Regions from separate parts of the Jeotgalibaca sp. PTS2502 genome, predicted to be linked through region 1. Evidence: a T-box and tRNA genes for the amino acid it is inferred to sense, from the RefSeq annotation. Region 1 holds a T-box; the other holds one or more tRNA genes.
The links. A T-box is a leader RNA that pairs with one kind of tRNA and senses whether it is charged. The one in region 1 lies ahead of leuS (leucine--tRNA ligase), so its partner is inferred to be a tRNA-Leu.
Positions count from the first base shown of each region.

Region 2: it encodes a tRNA-Leu, which carries the amino acid that the T-box ahead of leuS (leucine--tRNA ligase) is inferred to sense. The anticodon was not compared.

Region 1 covers NZ_CP019433.1:499,946-508,651, reverse strand. The annotation lists gene BW721_RS02550 (putative polysaccharide biosynthesis protein) at 1-1,222, opposite strand, end outside; gene BW721_RS02545 (LysM peptidoglycan-binding domain-containing protein) at 1,656-1,883, shown strand; gene leuS (leucine--tRNA ligase) at 1,995-4,409, opposite strand; T-box leader at 4,487-4,694, opposite strand; gene BW721_RS02535 (LysM peptidoglycan-binding domain-containing protein) at 4,740-6,659, opposite strand; gene BW721_RS02530 (tRNA (mnm(5)s(2)U34)-methyltransferase) at 6,842-7,408, shown strand; gene BW721_RS02525 (sugar phosphate isomerase/epimerase family protein) at 7,451-8,308, opposite strand; gene BW721_RS02520 (Gfo/Idh/MocA family protein) at 8,324-8,706, opposite strand, start outside.
Region 2 covers NZ_CP019433.1:325,978-334,683, reverse strand. The annotation lists gene BW721_RS01645 (threonine/serine ThrE exporter family protein) at 1-47, opposite strand, end outside; gene BW721_RS01640 (NAD-dependent epimerase/dehydratase family protein) at 220-1,011, shown strand; gene BW721_RS01635 (hypothetical protein) at 1,088-1,384, shown strand; TPP riboswitch at 1,454-1,557, shown strand; gene thiT (energy-coupled thiamine transporter ThiT) at 1,623-2,198, shown strand; tRNA gene BW721_RS01625 (tRNA-Leu) at 2,252-2,334, opposite strand; gene BW721_RS01620 (DegV family protein) at 2,507-3,358, opposite strand; gene BW721_RS01615 (SprT family protein) at 3,425-3,877, opposite strand; gene BW721_RS01610 (type 1 glutamine amidotransferase domain-containing protein) at 3,966-4,484, opposite strand; gene BW721_RS01605 (DUF421 domain-containing protein) at 4,626-5,294, shown strand; gene BW721_RS01600 (Tex family protein) at 5,343-7,523, opposite strand; gene BW721_RS01595 (metallophosphoesterase) at 7,544-8,287, opposite strand; gene BW721_RS01590 (NCS2 family permease) at 8,517-8,706, shown strand, end outside.

The DNA.
Region 1 (8,706 bases):
AAAAAATAGGTCGTGATACAACCATCATTCCAAAGGCTGCTGGCAGCATAACAAAGAAAAATAATTTTGAAATTTGCTCAATTTGTTTTCTAAGTTGTTTAAAGTCTTCCTTGATAAAATTCTCAACTAACAAAGGAATTGATGTTGCTGACATCCCTACTGCTAGAGAGATAATAATCATAATTAATTTATCAGCGTTAAAGCTAAATAAACTAAATAATTCACCGATGACATCTTTATTGTAATCCGTCAAACGAAGCATAATTGGTTCAAAGGTGAATTGATCAATAAACTTGCCAAAAGTAATCCCGGAACCAACGACAATAAAGGGTATCGACTCAGCCACCATTTTTTTAATGGCACTCGAAATGTCAATGCTAACTGTTGATTGATCAGCGGCCAACAGCTTCCTATATTTTTTCATATGTCGTTGGTAGTACCAAATCAACATGATAAGAGATGCAAAGGCTCCTACGAAAGCAGCAAAAGTGGAATGAGCAACAGCAGTTGCAACTCTTCCGTCTAATATTTTCATGACAACAAAGGTTGCTAATAACATATAAGCAACACGAATAATTTGTTCAACGACTTGTGTAATCGCTGAAGGAATCATATCCTGATAACCTTGAAAATACCCTCTGATTAAACTCATCACTGGTACGATTAGCAATGCCGGCGCTAAAGATCGAATTACTAAGGTTTTATCCGCTAAAGATGCAATTGGACTATTAGCAGCAATAAATGGCGCTAATAAGTACATCACAACACTGCTCGCTAATCCCGTTAAGAGCATAAAAAGTAAGCTCTTTTTGAAAAGGTCTTGGCCTGCTTTATATTGCTTTTTAGCATTAAACTCAGCGATTTGCTTTGACATTGCTGAGGGAAAACCAGCTGTACCAATTGATAGGAACAATTGATATGGTGCATAACCAACCGAAAGCAAGGCGTTTCCAACTTGTGATCCGGCTCCCATCATAGCAGTCCATGGAATAATATAGAGTGCTCCTAAAAGACGCGAAAAAATGCTTCCGAAAGTCATCCAAAATGTTCCTTCAACCATTTTTTCTTCGGATTCGCTACGAATAACTTCTTCTAGTTCATCAACTAATAATGGTTGGTCAAACTGAATCGTTTGTTGTAAGTCTTCTTCAATTTCAATAGGCTCTTCTTCCTTTAGCCTTTCAGCTCGCTTACGCTCAGCTCTTGTTTTATAATTTTGCATATTATTCAACCTCTGCCTGTTTTTTCATTAGATGTCTTTTTGACCTTTATCTATTATAGCTTTCCTTTGCTAATATTTCCATCTTGGTTTTATAGAACGGAAACTATAAATCTGTTCATTATTAATAAGAAGTGATATAATAAAAGCAAGAAAAGGCTTCTTTATTACGTGGCTAGTAATTATTTTCATTCACATAGAAAGAGTATTATCATGATAACTCACAAAAAAGTGACAACACGATGATTAGTCACCCTCTTGATTGCTTTCACAATCAGCCAAGCCTTTCTTCTGGGCACCATTCGGCTCAACCCATTCACTTCTTCTTTAAACTGTTGGAAATGGTGGTTATACTTATACCGGCCCTTGGACCATCGATTCTCTCGATTGAAACGGCAATTACTCGACGACCATTACTAATCATATTTTAAATCAAATGACACCTTCTTCTATCATTCTAATGCATACAGGCGCTGGCGCAAGTGGTACACCAGCAGCTTTAGAAAAAATTATTCCTTCCTTAAAGAGTATGGGCTATCGCTTCGTGACCATTTCTCAACTAACAGGTCTTGAATCACTTTCAAACACAGGATTGACAACAACTTATACGGTTAAAAGTGGTGACACACTCTACAAGATTGGGCGACAGTTTGCTGTATCTTAGATTTGGGGGATAAGATGTAAGATACAACAATATTTTGAAGGCTATATTGATTAGTCATCTCAATATAAAAAGGATTGAGCGTCTCAGCTCAATCCTTTTTATTAAAACATATTAGTTGGCAACAATATTAACCAATTTACCAGGAACTGCAATCACTTTACGGATTGTTTTCCCTGCAATTTCTTCTTTAATTTTCTCGTCTTGCATCGCCACATCAGTTAACTCATCTTTTGATAGAGATGCATATACTTTGGCACGTGATTTCACCTTCCCATTAACTTGGAAAACAACTTCTACTTCATCTTCTACAAGATAGTCTTCATCATAGCCTGGCCATGCCACATAAGAAATGCTGTCTGAGTTGCCTAGTTTTTCCCAAATTTCTTCTGCCAAGTGAGGCGCAATTGGCGCAAGCAATTGAACAAAGCCTTTAACATATTCCACTGGCAAAGCTTTTGCTTTGTTAGCTTCGTTAACAAAAATCATCATTTGTGAAATAGCTGTGTTGAAGTGTAGTTGTTCATAGTCTTCTGTTACTTTCTTAACTGTTTGGTGATAAACCTTGTCTAGTTCACCTGTGTTTACTTTTGTGATACGGTCACGCAATTGACCATTATCATCAATAAACAAGCGCCATACACGATCAAGGAAGCGACGGCTTGCTTCAATTCCTTTTTCACTCCAAGCTGTACTTGCATCCAAAGGACCCATAAACATTTCGTAAAGTCTTAATGTATCTGCACCAAACTCAGAAACGATATCATCTGGGTTAACAACATTCCCTTTTGATTTAGACATTTTTTCGTTATTCTCGCCTAAAATCATACCTTGGTTAAATAGTTTTTGGAATGGTTCTTTCGTTTTAACAACACCGATATCATAAAGAAATTTATGCCAGAAGCGCGCATATAGTAAGTGAAGAACAGCGTGTTCTGCACCACCGATATACAAGTCAACATTTTGCCAATAAGACATTGCTTCTTCACTTGCAATGGCATTGCTGTTATGAGCATCCATAAAGCGCAAGAAGTACCATGAACTACCAGCCCATTGTGGCATCGTATTCGTTTCACGTCTTCCTTTCATCCCTGTAACAGGATCAACAACATTCACCCACTCATCGATGTTAGCAAGTGGCGATTCACCTGTTCCACTCGGATGGATTTTATCTGTTTTAGGCAACAACAAAGGCAGTTCATTTTCTGGAAGTGTTGTTGACGTGCCATCTTCCCAGTGAATAACTGGAATTGGTTCTCCCCAATAGCGTTGACGTGAGAACAACCAGTCACGGAGACGATAAGAAATAACCGTTTCGCCGACCTTATGCTCAGTCAACCATTCATTCATAGTTTGAATTGCAGTTGCTTTATCCAAGCCATCTAGGAAGTCAGAATTGATGTGGTTTCCGTCTCCAGTGAAGGCTTCTTCTTCAACATTGCCGCCTTCAAGGACAGGAATAATTTCAAGCTCAAACTTTTTAGCAAATTCATAGTCGCGTGTATCATGAGCAGGAACTGCCATAATCGCACCTGTTCCGTATGTAGACAGAACATAGTCAGAAATCCAAATCGGAATCTCTTTGCCATTTACTGGGTTAATCGCATACGCACCCGTAAAGACACCTGTTTTATCTTTTGAAAGTTCTGTACGCTCTAGATCACTCTTCAAAGCAACTGAATCAATATAAGCTTGAACAGTTTCACGTTGCTCATCAGATACAATCTCTTGAACTAATGGCAATTCTGGTGCCATAACCGTGTAAGTTGCGCCGAACAAAGTATCTGGGCGAGTCGTAAAGACTGTAAAGGTTTTATCAGTTCCTTTAATATCAAATGTCACATTTGATCCTTCAGAACGACCAATCCAGTTACGTTGCATTTCTTTAATACTGTCAGGCCAGTCGACTAGCTCTAGATCATCAATCAAACGTTCTGCATAAGCAGTGATTTTCAACATCCATTGACGCATTGGCTTTCTATAAACAGGGTGTCCACCACGTTCACTCACACCATCAACGACTTCTTCATTTGCCAAAACAGTTCCTAAAGCTGGACACCAGTTAACGGATACTTCTGCCTCGTAAGCAAGACCTTTTCCATATAGTTTTGTAAAAATCCATTGGGTCCATTTGTAGTATGATGGATCGGTTGTATTTATTTCTCTTGTCCAATCGTAACTAAATCCAAGTGATTTAATTTGACGTTTAAATGTCTTAATATTATGAGCTGTAAATTCAGCAGGATCATTTCCTGTATCAAGGGCATATTGCTCTGCAGGCAAACCAAAGGCATCCCATCCCATTGGGTGCAAAACATTATAGCCTTGTGAACGTTTCATACGCGCTAAAATATCAGTAGCTGTATAGCCTTCCGGATGGCCCACATGCAAGCCTTGCCCAGATGGATAAGGGAACATATCTAGAATATAATATTTAGGTTTTTCTGTTCCTTTTTCTGTTTTGAATGATTGGTTTTTATCCCAATACTTTTGCCATTTTTTCTCAATCTCTTGATGATTGTAAGACATGTTTCTTTGCTCCTTTTTATAAACATAGTAAAAACGTTGAGAAAATAAAAAAGCCTATAGAAATCCCCTTGGGAAATCTATAGGACGATTTTATCGTGGTACCACCTATTAATTAGAATGAATAATCATTCTCTTCTCATACCGCTAACGAGGTGAACCGGTCATACTTACTATATTCAGTATGACAACTAAAAGGTGAGTTCAGATATTTGAATCATGCATTTCCACCAACCATGCACTCGCTATCGATTCATCTAGCCTACTAATCCTTCTCAACGTTTTTCAATTTATTTACCGTATTTTATCAAATATATAGGCTTTTTTCAAGACTTACTTTACTTTCAATAGTTGACCGGGATAGATCGTTGATGAGTTGACATCATTTATTTCCAGTAACCGTGTCAAACTAATACCATTATTTTTAGCAATGGAGTAAAGTGTGTCGCCACGCTTCACTTCATAACTCCCTGATGGAGCAATTGTCTGGGTTGGTTCAACTACTGCTGTTTTGCCAACCAGCGTTAACGACTGACCGACAAAAATTAAATCGGAAGCCAATTTATTCCATTCTCTTATTTGAGAAACAGATGCGCCTGCTTTAGTTGCAATTGCATATAAGGTATCACCCTTTTGAACAGTATAAGTTGATTGGTTCGTTACAGGTGTTGTTTGAGCGGGTTTTTCTTGCTCTTTTACAACGACTGTTGTCTTTGATGTTACTAACACTTGACCTGGATAAATCAGATCTGATTGCAAGTTGTTAATAGACTTAAATTCAGCTAATGATAAACCAGCGCTTGTTGCTAAACGATACAGTGTGTCACCAGATTTGACGGTGATTGTTTTCGTAGATACAGACGGATTAGGTTTAGTTTGTTGAACAGTTTGTTCTTTAACAACTGTGGTTGTTTCTGTAGTTGCTTTTGTGGTTGTATATAAAATTTGACCTGGGTAAATCACATCTGACGTCAGATTATTCACTGACTTAAGCTCTGCTAAACTCATACCTGCTTTAGTCGCAATCTTGTTCAAGGTGTCACCATTAACGACGGTAATTGTTTTAGCCGTTGGTGTAGTCACTGTCTGACTAGGTGTTGTCGTATTTCCTGTATTTGTTTGACCTGTTTGTGTTGTTGAAGTCGAAACTACTAACTTCTGACCAACTTGTAAAAAGTCAGTTTTCAAATTATTCCAAGATTTTACTTGAGCAATAGTCACCTTATACTTCTGACTAATTGACCACAGCGTATCACCAGATTTGACCGTATAAGAGCTAGTATTAACAGCTGGATTAGTTACCGTTGGAGTTGTTGGTGCTGTTTCAACGGGCTGGCTAGTCGTTTTAGATACGATGAGTGTCATACCTGGGTAAATACTTTCTGATTTTAAACTATTCCATGTTGTTAGATTAGCAACAGTAGTCCCATTACTTAAGGCAATGCGATACAAGGTATCACCAGATTTGACCGTATAGCTTGTGCCTGTTTGACCAGCAGGTTCAGGTGTTGCTGGTGTTGGTGTTACTGGTGTTACTGTGGTTGGTGTTACTGGTGTTACTGGTGTTACTGGTGTTGTTGTGGTTGGTGAATCATACTCTGCTAATCCATGTGTTTCAATAATACGATTTAATTTCGTATTATAGGCACTGTCTGTCGCATAGCGTCCTGTTAAGTAAGCTGTCGCATCTTCATAAGTTGATGCATTCGATCTCCATGCACCACTATAATAATTTGAATCCCAACTTGTACCGTTTTTAATTAAAGCAGCATAATCTTCAAGAGATTCCGCATATGACGGATACTTACGGAATTCAGCTTTTATCTCATAATAATTTTGATTACCCTTATCTTCTAAGGTGCTCATTTCAACTGTCTGACCGTTATAATTTCCTTTAATTCCAAATAGATTATAATTTGGTTCTGAGGCCAATGAACTTGTTCCCCATCCACTTTCAAGGATTGCTTGTGCTAACATTACCGATGCATATAAATCATTATTAGCTGCACTATTAGAAGCCGATGGAATAATCGTATTTAAAAATGCATTATCAGAGTATATTTTAGTTGTTGTTTGTTTGGCTGAATCATTTTCCTTGGCATTCGCTTGGATAGGCGCAGCAATAGTAGATACAAGTGCAGAAGCTCCCATTAAGGCAAAGCCCTTTTTCATTTGTTCTGTAGAAGAAAGGATTTTATCTTGTATGTTTTTTGCTTGTTTGATGGTATGCAACCGTTTTCTAGAAATATTCAAATAAACCACTCCTATCGAATTTTAAAGCATTTCAGATAGCTCCATTATAGAGGGTTTTTAACTCTCTTTTTACTTTTTTCACAATTTGTTATAAATGTAATCAAACTGTAATAAACATACTTTCGTTTTTTTGTTCTTAGTCAACACTGTGCTATACTATTTTAAAAAAAGGAGGTCATAACATGCTTAAAAAGGCTGTTGATTTTAGTCATTCCCTTTTAAAAGAATGTGTTATTACTGGTGATTTAGTTATTGATGCTACAGTAGGAAATGGACACGATACCATTCTGTTGGCAAGTTTAGTTGGGCCAAACGGCAGTGTCATTGGCTTTGATATTCAAGAACAAGCCATTCAAACGGCATCCGAGAAATTATTGCTAACCGGTCTGAGTAAACAAGTACACTTACACCAAGTTGGACACCAGTTTATTGGAGACTATTTACCTAGTCAAAAACAAGTTAGTGCTGCTATTTACAATTTAGGCTACCTTCCCGGTGGCGACAAGTCAATCACGACACTAAAGGAATCTACGATAGAAAGCATTAAACAACTCATCCCCCATTTAAGAATAGGGGCCTTGGTCGTTATCGTGGTTTACAGTGGGCATCCAACAGGGCAAGAAGAAAAAGATGCCCTTCTTGGCTACTTAAGTAGGCTCGATCAAAAAGACTATGCGGTCTTACAGTATGGCTTTATTAATCAAAAAAATCAGCCACCCTTTGTGGTTGCTATTGAAAAGAAAAAATAGAAAATCAGCCCTACTCAATGAGTAGAGCTGATTGTTTATGGTTTAGAATAGGTGTGAATAGCCTAACTCAACTAAATGGTCATAGGATACTTTCAAGCTTTTGAAAGGATCAACACCATATGTATCATCTTGTTCTACTAATAAGTAGCGTACACCTGATGATAATGATTCTTCAATAATTTCTTTTAGTGGTAATGAACCTGTTCCAAGTTCTGCAAATTCAATCAAGTTCTTAAAGCTGTCCATAAATTTGCTTGCATCACCTTCAAATAAAGCATCTACTGCTTCTTGAGGAAGTTCACCAACACGGTAGTCTTTCAAGTGAATTAATTCAACTTTACCATTGTAGTCACGAATCACTTCAAGTGGGTTTGCTCCCCCACGTTGAATCCAATGAACATCTAGTTCGAAGCCTAGTAGTGGCGCTTTTTCGCGAATAATATCTAATAAGAATTTACCGTCATACTTACGGAATTCAACGTGATGGTTGTGATAGTAAAGTGTAATACCGTCCTCTTTTAGTTTTTGAGTAACGTCATTTACTTTTTCACAGAATTCTAAAACTAAGTCTAAGCTAGCCATTGCTTGAATAGGTAGCATTCCAATGCGCAATAAGTCAGCATTTACAGCCTTACAATCGGCAACAATTTTATCGTAGTGAGTCGTCAATGATTCGCCATCTTTTACTTGTGGTTCTAGAGACGCACTCATAGCAGCTACTTCCATGTCAAAGTCTTGACACGCTTTTTTAATTGCTTCAATATTTTCTGGAGAAGTCTCAATTTGTGAGATTTCTACTGATTTATAACCAATCTCAGATAGTTTTTTCATCCTTTCGTAAACGCCTAGTTCTTGAAACTGTTGTTTAACTGTTGAACCTTGTACACCAATTTTAGCCATTAAAAAATCCTCCTCTTATGCTTTTGTGCTAAATTTTCCTTCTTCAGTAATACGTTTGTTTAATTCTTCTAAATAAAGATTATGATCATGGTTGTAGTCTACTTCTTTATCTAACCAATCAGATAAATGCATCGCATTCGCTAAACGAACACCGTTAATTCCTTCTGCACCAGGTGCTAACAATGCCTCACCCTTAACAATATGGTTAGCAAAGTTATTTAGAACATCAATATGTTGTTGTCCCATAACCATTTCAAATTCTTCAACTGTTTCTTTCACATAATCAGACATATTCATTTGACCCATGAATAATTTCACAACATCAGCCATGTCCATTTTCTCAGAAATTTCTTGTTCTGGATTAACAAGCTTTTTAATGATTAATTTTTTAGAATCTT
Region 2 (8,706 bases), 170 kb from region 1:
ATCTTGCCTGCTAAAACAGCAGTATCCATATATAATTCATAATCCATTTCTGGCAATTGATCACGCCCTTCCTCTTCCATTCTGTTTTAGTATAACGTATTATTGATTCTCTTGCCTTATTTTAAAATTGCTTTTAAAGAAATGTTATCTTTTGACTTTTTACACAAAGAAGCATACTTTATTAATAGAAATTAACCAATCATATGAGGAGGAAAAAGAATGGCTAACATTTTGATAAGCGGTGCTTCTGGTAATATTGGCACAGTTTTAACTGAATATTTGAAAGATAAACACACTTTAACATTAGTTGATGTCGATTTCACTGATTTTCCTGATCATTTAAAAAATGTCTCGCATTTAAAAGAAATAGACCTGACTGTTCCTGATAATGTCACTGGGTTACTAGACGGTATTGATTATGTGATTCATCTTGCTGGAGATCCTCGACCCGACGCGGAGTTTTACGATTCTCTATTAGATTTAAATTACAAAGTTCCCCATAATATGTTTAAAGAGGCCGTTAAGGAAGACAGCTCTGTTAAACGAACTATTTTTGCTAGTTCTGTTCATGCTATAGGTGGCTATCCTGAAAACGTCCAAGTCAAAACGAGTGACTACCCTCATCCTGAAGATTTGTATGGCGTTTCTAAAGTCTATATGGAAGCTCTAGCTAGCTATCATGCCTATAAGTATGGAAAGGAATTTATTGGGATTCGTGTCGGTGGCTTTGATAGCGATATTAGTCCCGGCGTAGCGAATGCTGATGGATTAGCGACACACCTGTCAAAAGGCGATATGTGTCATTTAATAGACTGTTGTTTAACAGCTGACTTAAAGCAACCCTTCCTACTAGTCAATGGCGTTTCTAACAATCGCTTCCCTCGTATGGATATTTCCCAAGCTTATTTTGATATTGGTTACGAGCCAAAAGATGATGCTTTTGAAATCCATGAGAATGGTCATTATGATTTTAAAGAAGAAGAACCGATTAAGATTGACCCAGAAGACTAATTTTTGAAAGGTTCACAAAATGAGCTTTTCTTGCTATCATAAGTAAGATCTTTTAGTTAGAAAGGACGATCTTACTGTGGCAAAACGAAAAAATAGTCAAATCCAAAAACGTAATATTCAACCTAAAGTAACAAGCGTATTCGATTCATCACGCTTGACGCCTGCTGAGGAGCAGCTTCAAAAAGAGAACGAGAATACCTTCCTATTTACCATTATTGGGATGTTTTCAGGGATGGTCATTGGTCTTATTTTAAACCAAATGACGTTAGGCTTTATCATCGGTATCGCTATTGGAGCGGTTATTGACTTTATAATTAATCGCCAAAAACAAAAGAAACTGATGGCTAAACAGGATAACACTGATGAAAAATAAGACAGTTCTTGCTAAGGTGTTGCATTAGCAAATAGTCTGTGATAAAGTATGACTTAACTGAATAGAACACTTATCACAAAGGGGTGCCTTCACTGGCTGAGACTGAATGAAAATTCTAACCCTTCGAACCTGACTTCGTTAACACGAGCGTAGGGATTGTGTGAGTAAAGAACACGTTATGTATTCTTCTCCTTTGTAGTAGGTCTGTTCCATTCTACAATAAGGAGGAGATTTTTTTATGTCAAAAAATTTAAATATTTGGATTGAAGGAACCATTATGGCTGCCTTAGCAACCGCCCTTTCTTTCGTACCTTTAGATATTGGCCCTAGCTTTTCTATAACAGTTGGCCAACCTGTTTTGATCCTTTATAGTTTACGTCGTGGACTCGGCCCAGGATTTGTAGCAAGTTTCCTTTGGGGAGTCTTACACATTTTCGTCGGTAACGCTGATATTCTTACCCCTCTTCAAGGATTTATTGAGTATTTTATCGCCTTTGGGTTTTCAGGATTAGCGGGACTTTGGTCTACTCAAACTAAAGAAGCTATTGCGGCAAAAAACTGGGGCATGTCAACCATGTATATCACTATCGCTACTCTAGTTGGAGTCATTGGTCGCTACTTCTGGCATACCATTGCAGGCTATTATTTTTGGGGACAATACGCACCAGAAGATTGGAGCCCGTGGTTCTACTCTATCGTCTTGAATGGTGCTAGTGCATTGGCTACCGGCCTCTTTACCATTGTAGTCCTACTAGTTGTTTACAGAACCACACCCCAACTTTATACAGCAACTAATAGAAAGCATGGGTATTAGCAAAGAAAAAGCCTGTCCAAATTGGACAGGCTTTTTACCTATTCTGATTTTTATGCGGCCAAGAGGACTTGAACCTCCACGGGGTTGCCCCCACCAGCCCCTCAAGCTGGCGCGTCTGCCATTCCGCCATGACCGCTCTATAAACATTACAAGTAATATTATACAAATTTCTCATATATATTGCAACTGTTGTTTAAAGGGTGTTGTATAAATGAAAAGCGGTCTTTGAAAGCTATTTTTTGTTTGCAAAGACCGCTTTTTGGCTATTTTCGGTCTTTGAAAGTCATTTTTCGTTTGCAAAGACCGCTTTAGCTGTATTTTTTAAGGAAAGTTACACCGAGTGTTCCTAATCCAGTATGGGAACCGATTGTTGCGCCTACTGGGCGAGCAACAATGGCTTTGGGAGAGAACTTATCAGCAATAGCGGCTTCTAGCTTTTCTTTTGATTCTAAATCATTGCTATAAGCGATACCCACTGTCTGCAAGGACAACTGATCGGCTTCTTCATCTAAAATATCGAGAATACGTTTCACAACGCGTTTTTTCCCTCTAATTTTTTCAGCAACTTCTACAGCCCCATCTACTAAAACAAGTACGGGATTAATTTGTAAGAGTGACCCAATTGAGGCAGACGTTTTAGAAATACGCCCTCCCTCTGCTAAATAATTGAGGTCAGTAATAGTAAATAAGGTCATCAAATTATCCGCCATAAATAATAAGCGGTTTTCAATAGTATCTAAATCTTTTCCAGCTTGTAAGTAGTCAACAGCTTCAATGACAATAACGCCTGTACCGATTGAACCACTTTTAGAATCGACAATTCTCAAGTCAAAGTCTGGGTAATCTTCTTTAACTGCGCGATAAGCTAATAAGGCTGTTTGGTGAGTTCCTGATAACTTCGACGACAAGCTAATATAAATACCACTCTCTCCTGCTTTTGCCATAGCGGAAAATTGGTCAACAAACTCAGATAAAGAAACCTGACTTGTTTTAGGGCGAATACCGGCTAAAATACTGTCGTAAATTTTATCAGTGGTTATTTCAAAAATATCGCGGTACTCATCTTCCCCAATGGAGATTGTCAAAGGGAAAAGGTGAATATTGTTTTCTTCTATATAAGATAGACTCAAATCACTTGCGGAGTCACATAAAATTTTCATCATCGTTCTCTCTTTCATTTATAGTTAATTTACATTTTAACTCATTATGTCGCTTTTGTGTACTGTTTATTTGTTTGAAAGTATAAGCTTGCCCTTGCACTTGCCACAAACATAGCGGCTCGTATTAATTTTTCTTTTCCGATGATACGATTGTTGGCAATCTTGGCAGAGATAAAGCTTGGTTTGCTCGAGTTCATTTTGGGTTCTTAAATTCTTAACGTAGCGGGTGCCGCCTGTCTTAGCTAGTAGATGTTTAAAATCTGCATCGGCATGCTTATAACCCTTCCCCATTAAATGGAGGTGATAATGGCAAAGTTCATGTTTAATGACAGCTAAAAATTCATCCATCCCATGTAATTCTAAAACACGAGCGTTAAATTCTAAATGGTGGCTCGCCAATAAATAGCGACCACCTGTGGTACGCAGTCGATTGTTGAACGTGGCTTGATGCTGAAACGGCATCTGGAAAAATTCTAACGAAATGGATTCAACAAGCGCTTGTAAGTCAGTTTGATTCAATGCAATGTGCCCCTTTCACATCGAACAATGTAACAAAAAATAACGATCTGTTCAACTCCAATAGGATGAGGAACAGATCGTTATATATTTATTCTGCTAATGCTTTAACAATCGCTTCATTAAAGACTGGTAAATCCTCTGGTGTGCGACTAGTAATGAGGCCGCTAGCGTCAATGACTAAGGCACTGTCTTCCCACTCTGCTCCAGCATTTTTTAAGTCAATGCCAACTTGTTTAACAGAGGTCATTTTTTTGCCTGCAACAATTTCTGCATTAATCATTAATTGCGGTCCATGGCAAATCGTGAAAATAGGTTTCTTCTCAGTGTCAAAATGACGAACAAATGCTAAGAAACGATCATCAGCTCTTAATTTATCCGGTGAAAAACCACCCGGTATCAATAAGGCATCATAATCAGACGGATTCGCATCATCAATCCCCAAATCAATGGTGACTTCTGCTTCCTCGCGTTTCCCTTTAACAACTTTTCCGGCTTCTTTCTCAATCGCAACCGTTTGGTGACCTGCCTTTTCTAACGCTTCAACGGGAGAGGTATATTCCGAATCTTCAAATAAATCAGTTACAACAACTGCAATTTTTTTACTCATCATGCCATTCTCCTTCCTTGATTATATTTAGTGTAACAAAAACAAAAAGTCAGTCCAAATGATATGGCTAGTGTCATATCTTTCGCTTTTATAAAGTTATTGACTTAAACTAGTAGTGAGTTTAGAAAGGACGGATTGGTCATGTTTTTAGGAATTGCGATGAAATTATTTTTTGGATTTATTGCCCTTGCTATCGTTATGCGTATAGTTGGCAAGAAAGCCTTATCCGAAGTGACTCCCTATGACATTATTTACTCCTTTGTTTTAGGAGGCATTGTTGAAGAGTCCATTTATGATGATAAGGTACATGTTGGCCATCTGTTATTTGCCTTTTTTATCTGGGCAATTATTATTTATACGGTAGAGAGTTTTATTCAAAGGCGAGATTCTGTTGCCAAAACAATGAAAGGCAGGCCTTCTGTTTTAATTTTTGAAGGAAAACTGAATCTAAGCCAATTAAAATCAAACCATGTCGAAATGGAACAACTCCGTAGCTTATTACGCAAAGAGGGATCTTTTTCTCTTCAAGAAGTTGATTATGCCGTTATGGAAATTAACGGCCAAGTCTCTGTTATGAAAAAAGACGACATTTCAGGCCACTTCACCTACTTACTGATAGATGAAGGTGTTTTGGAAGACAAGGCATTAGCTGCCATTGAAAAAGATAGTAAGTGGCTCTATGATCAACTAGCTGAAATCGGTAGTTATCATGTTTCAGATATTGTTTATGCCGAATGGTCCCAAGAATATGGCTTTTACATTCAAACTTATGAGATGACTTTAAATAAAACAATCGATATTGATGGTTAAAAGCTAAACAAAAAGGAGCTAGAGAAATCTCTAACTCCTTTTTCGTCTTTAATTTTTTTCATTCAACATGGTTAAAGCGACACGAGCTTTTTTCAAGTCCACACCGTCAATCCATACTTTGACAATATCACCGACACTAACAATATCAGAGGGGTGTTTCACAAATCGGTTGCTCAATTTTGAAATATGCACCATACCGTCTTGTTTAACCCCAATATCAACAAAAGCACCGAAGTCGACAACATTACGAACGGTTCCTTCTAGCTCCATGCCGACCTTCAAATCTTCCATCGTTAAGACGTCTTGTCTTAATAGAGGCTGTGCCACCGCATCACGGAGGTCTCGGCCTGGTTTCGTTAGTCCTTCAATCATATCTTGCAAGGTTTCTTTTCCTAAGCCCGTTTCTGCCATGACAGTCTGGCGGTTTAAATCTGCTAGGGCTGTTCGTGCTGCATCCGTTCCGACATCTGTTAAGTCTAGTCCTGCTAATGCTAGAACTTGTTTGGCTTCTTTATAGCTTTCTGGATGGATATCGGTATTATCAAGGATATTTTTCCCACTGATAATACGTAAGAATCCTGCTGCTTGTTCGTAGGCTTTTGGTCCTAAACGAGCAACTTTTTTCAATTGCGTTCTACCTGTAAAGATGCCGTTCTCTTCTCTAAATGCAACAATGTTATTAGCGATTGTTTTATTTAAACCAGATACATGTTGTAAGAGTGGCGCGCTAGCTGTATTTAGGTTGACCCCAACTTGGTTTACTGCGGTTTCGACTACAAAGTCTAGCTGATCAGTCAGTTTCTTTTGCGATACGTCATGTTGGTATTGGCCAACACCAACAGACTTAGGATCAATCTTTACTAACTCCGCCAGTGGATCTTGTAGACGTCTTGCGATGCTGACAGCACTTCTTTCTTCTACTTGGAAATCTGGAAATTCTTGGCGGGCAATATCACTAGCCGAGTAAACAGATGCACCCGCTTCATTCACAATCACATAATAAACCTGACGTTCAATTTTTTTGATTTGTTCAGAAACAAATACTTCTGATTCACGGCTAGCTGTACCATTACCAATAGCTACCATTTCAACGCCATACGTTTCAACTAAAGTGATAAATTCTGAACCAGCCGCTTCACGTTTGTTAGCTGGCGCAGGTTTATGAGGATAAATGACTGATTTAGCTAGTACTTTACCTGTTTCATCCACAATGGCTAACTTACAACCAGTACGGTAAGCTGGGTCAAATCCCATAACGACTTTACCTTTCATTGGTGGTTGTAGTAAAAGATTTCTTAAGTTGTCGCCAAAGACATGAATAGCTTGCTCCTCTGCAACTTCTGTTAGCTCGTTACGAATTTCTCGTTCAATAGCTGGACCAATAAAACGGTTATAGGCATCGTTTATAGCTTCTTTTACATAAGGAGCTGTCACACTATCAGCGCTCGTAATCATTTGTTTATGAAGGTAAGCTTGTATTTTTTCAGCGTCGACCAATAAATTCACTTTCAAAATGCCTTCTTTTTCACCACGATTCATGGCAAGCATACGATGAGGTTGAACCGTTTTAATCGTTTGAGAAAAATCATAATACATTTCGTAAACTGCTTTTTCATCTTTATCACTTTCTTTAGCTTTACTTGTAATTGAGCCATTTTGTTTAGTAAATGAACGGATCTTCTCACGGAAAGTTGGATTGTCACCGACAATTTCAGCTATAATCTCATGTCCGCCCTGTATAACATCACTAAGATTTAAAAGCTCATGCTCTTCTGATAAATATCTTTCTGCCTCTGTTTCAATTGAAGCGCTTTGAGGGAACGATAATAACCACTCGGCAAACGGCTCTAATCCTTTTTCCTTAGCAATAGCTGCTTTTGTACGCTTCTTTTGTTTATAAGGTCGATAAAGGTCTTCGACTTGCTGCATTTTTTGGGCAGCACGAATGTCTTTTTCTAGTTCTTTCGTTAATTTATCTTGCGATTCAATTGCGCGAATGACTTCTTCTTTTCTTGTTTCAAGGTTCAATATATAACTATGACGTTCTTCAATCTCACGGATTTGAACTTCATCTAATGTTCCTGTCATTTCCTTACGGTAGCGCGCAATAAAAGGGACTGTATTCCCCTCTCCTAATAAGCGCAAAACCGTATCAATTTGTTTGGTTGAATATTGCTTTAGTTCTGTTTTGAGTAAGTGTAATACCATTTCATTTGTAGCTTCAGACATGTGTGTGACTTCCTTTCAATCTACTGATAAGTTGTTGCTTGAATAAGGCCGCTATCATCCTTTTGAACACCATAATGGTGAACGATTCCGGTTTTATCTAAAACAAGACCATGTAGGATGCCTCCAAATACAGCACCGCCATCCATACCAATTTTATGATCGCTTTGCCAAATTTGAAACTGGCTCTCATCTTGATGGAGACTAGGGGTAGGCGTATGACCAAAGACGATCGTTTTTCCAGTTCGGTTTTCGCCTTCATAAAAAGGCTGACGAATCCAAATAAATTCGTGAGGCTGAGTCATTTTCCAATCATCAAGTGTCAAATCAACACCAGCATGAACGAACACATAATTTTGCCACTCTATATAATAAGGAAGATTCTCGATAAATTCAGTTAACCACGGTAATTGTGTTATCACAGCTTCTGCCATCACGTGAGTCTGACTCACAGTGACCAGGTCTTTACCAACGATACTCTCAATGGTCTTTAACCCACCATTCATCATATATAAGGCAGCCTTTTTTTCTGGTTGCTGTAAAAAATGGCGTAACATCTCCTCATGATTACCTCTCAGGCATAGGGCTCGACCTTCTTCAACGAGTTGGCGAACACGTTCAAGGACCTGTAAGGAGTTTTCTCCTCTATCTGTTAAGTCACCAATAAAAATGAGGTCTTGTTGGCTTTCATCCCAAAACGTTAGTAATTTCTCTAACATTTCATACTCGCCATGAACATCACCGATAACAAATCGTTGCTCTTTCATTCATACACCTCCCATTTTTAGCTAGCTTTTATTTTACCATAAAGACCCTTTTTATTCACTAACACCAAAACACGAACATTCATTATGATAAATATATTAATCATTAACATTTTTTATTGAATTAACTGAGGGTATTGGGTATAATATAACAGTGCTAAAGCAAATGTGAACGTTAAAAAGTCTATCATCTGCTTTTAGTAACATTTCTATAAAAGGAGCTTTCTATCTAATGGATAAGTTTTTTAAATTAAAAGAACACGGTACAACAGTTTCAACTGAAATCGTGGCTGGTTTTACAACATTTTTCGCGATGTCATATATTATTTTTGTTAATCCGAGCATTCTGTCATTATCAGGCATGCCATCGCAAGCAGTTTTCTTAGCAACAATTATTGCAGCTGCTATTAGTACATTAGTTA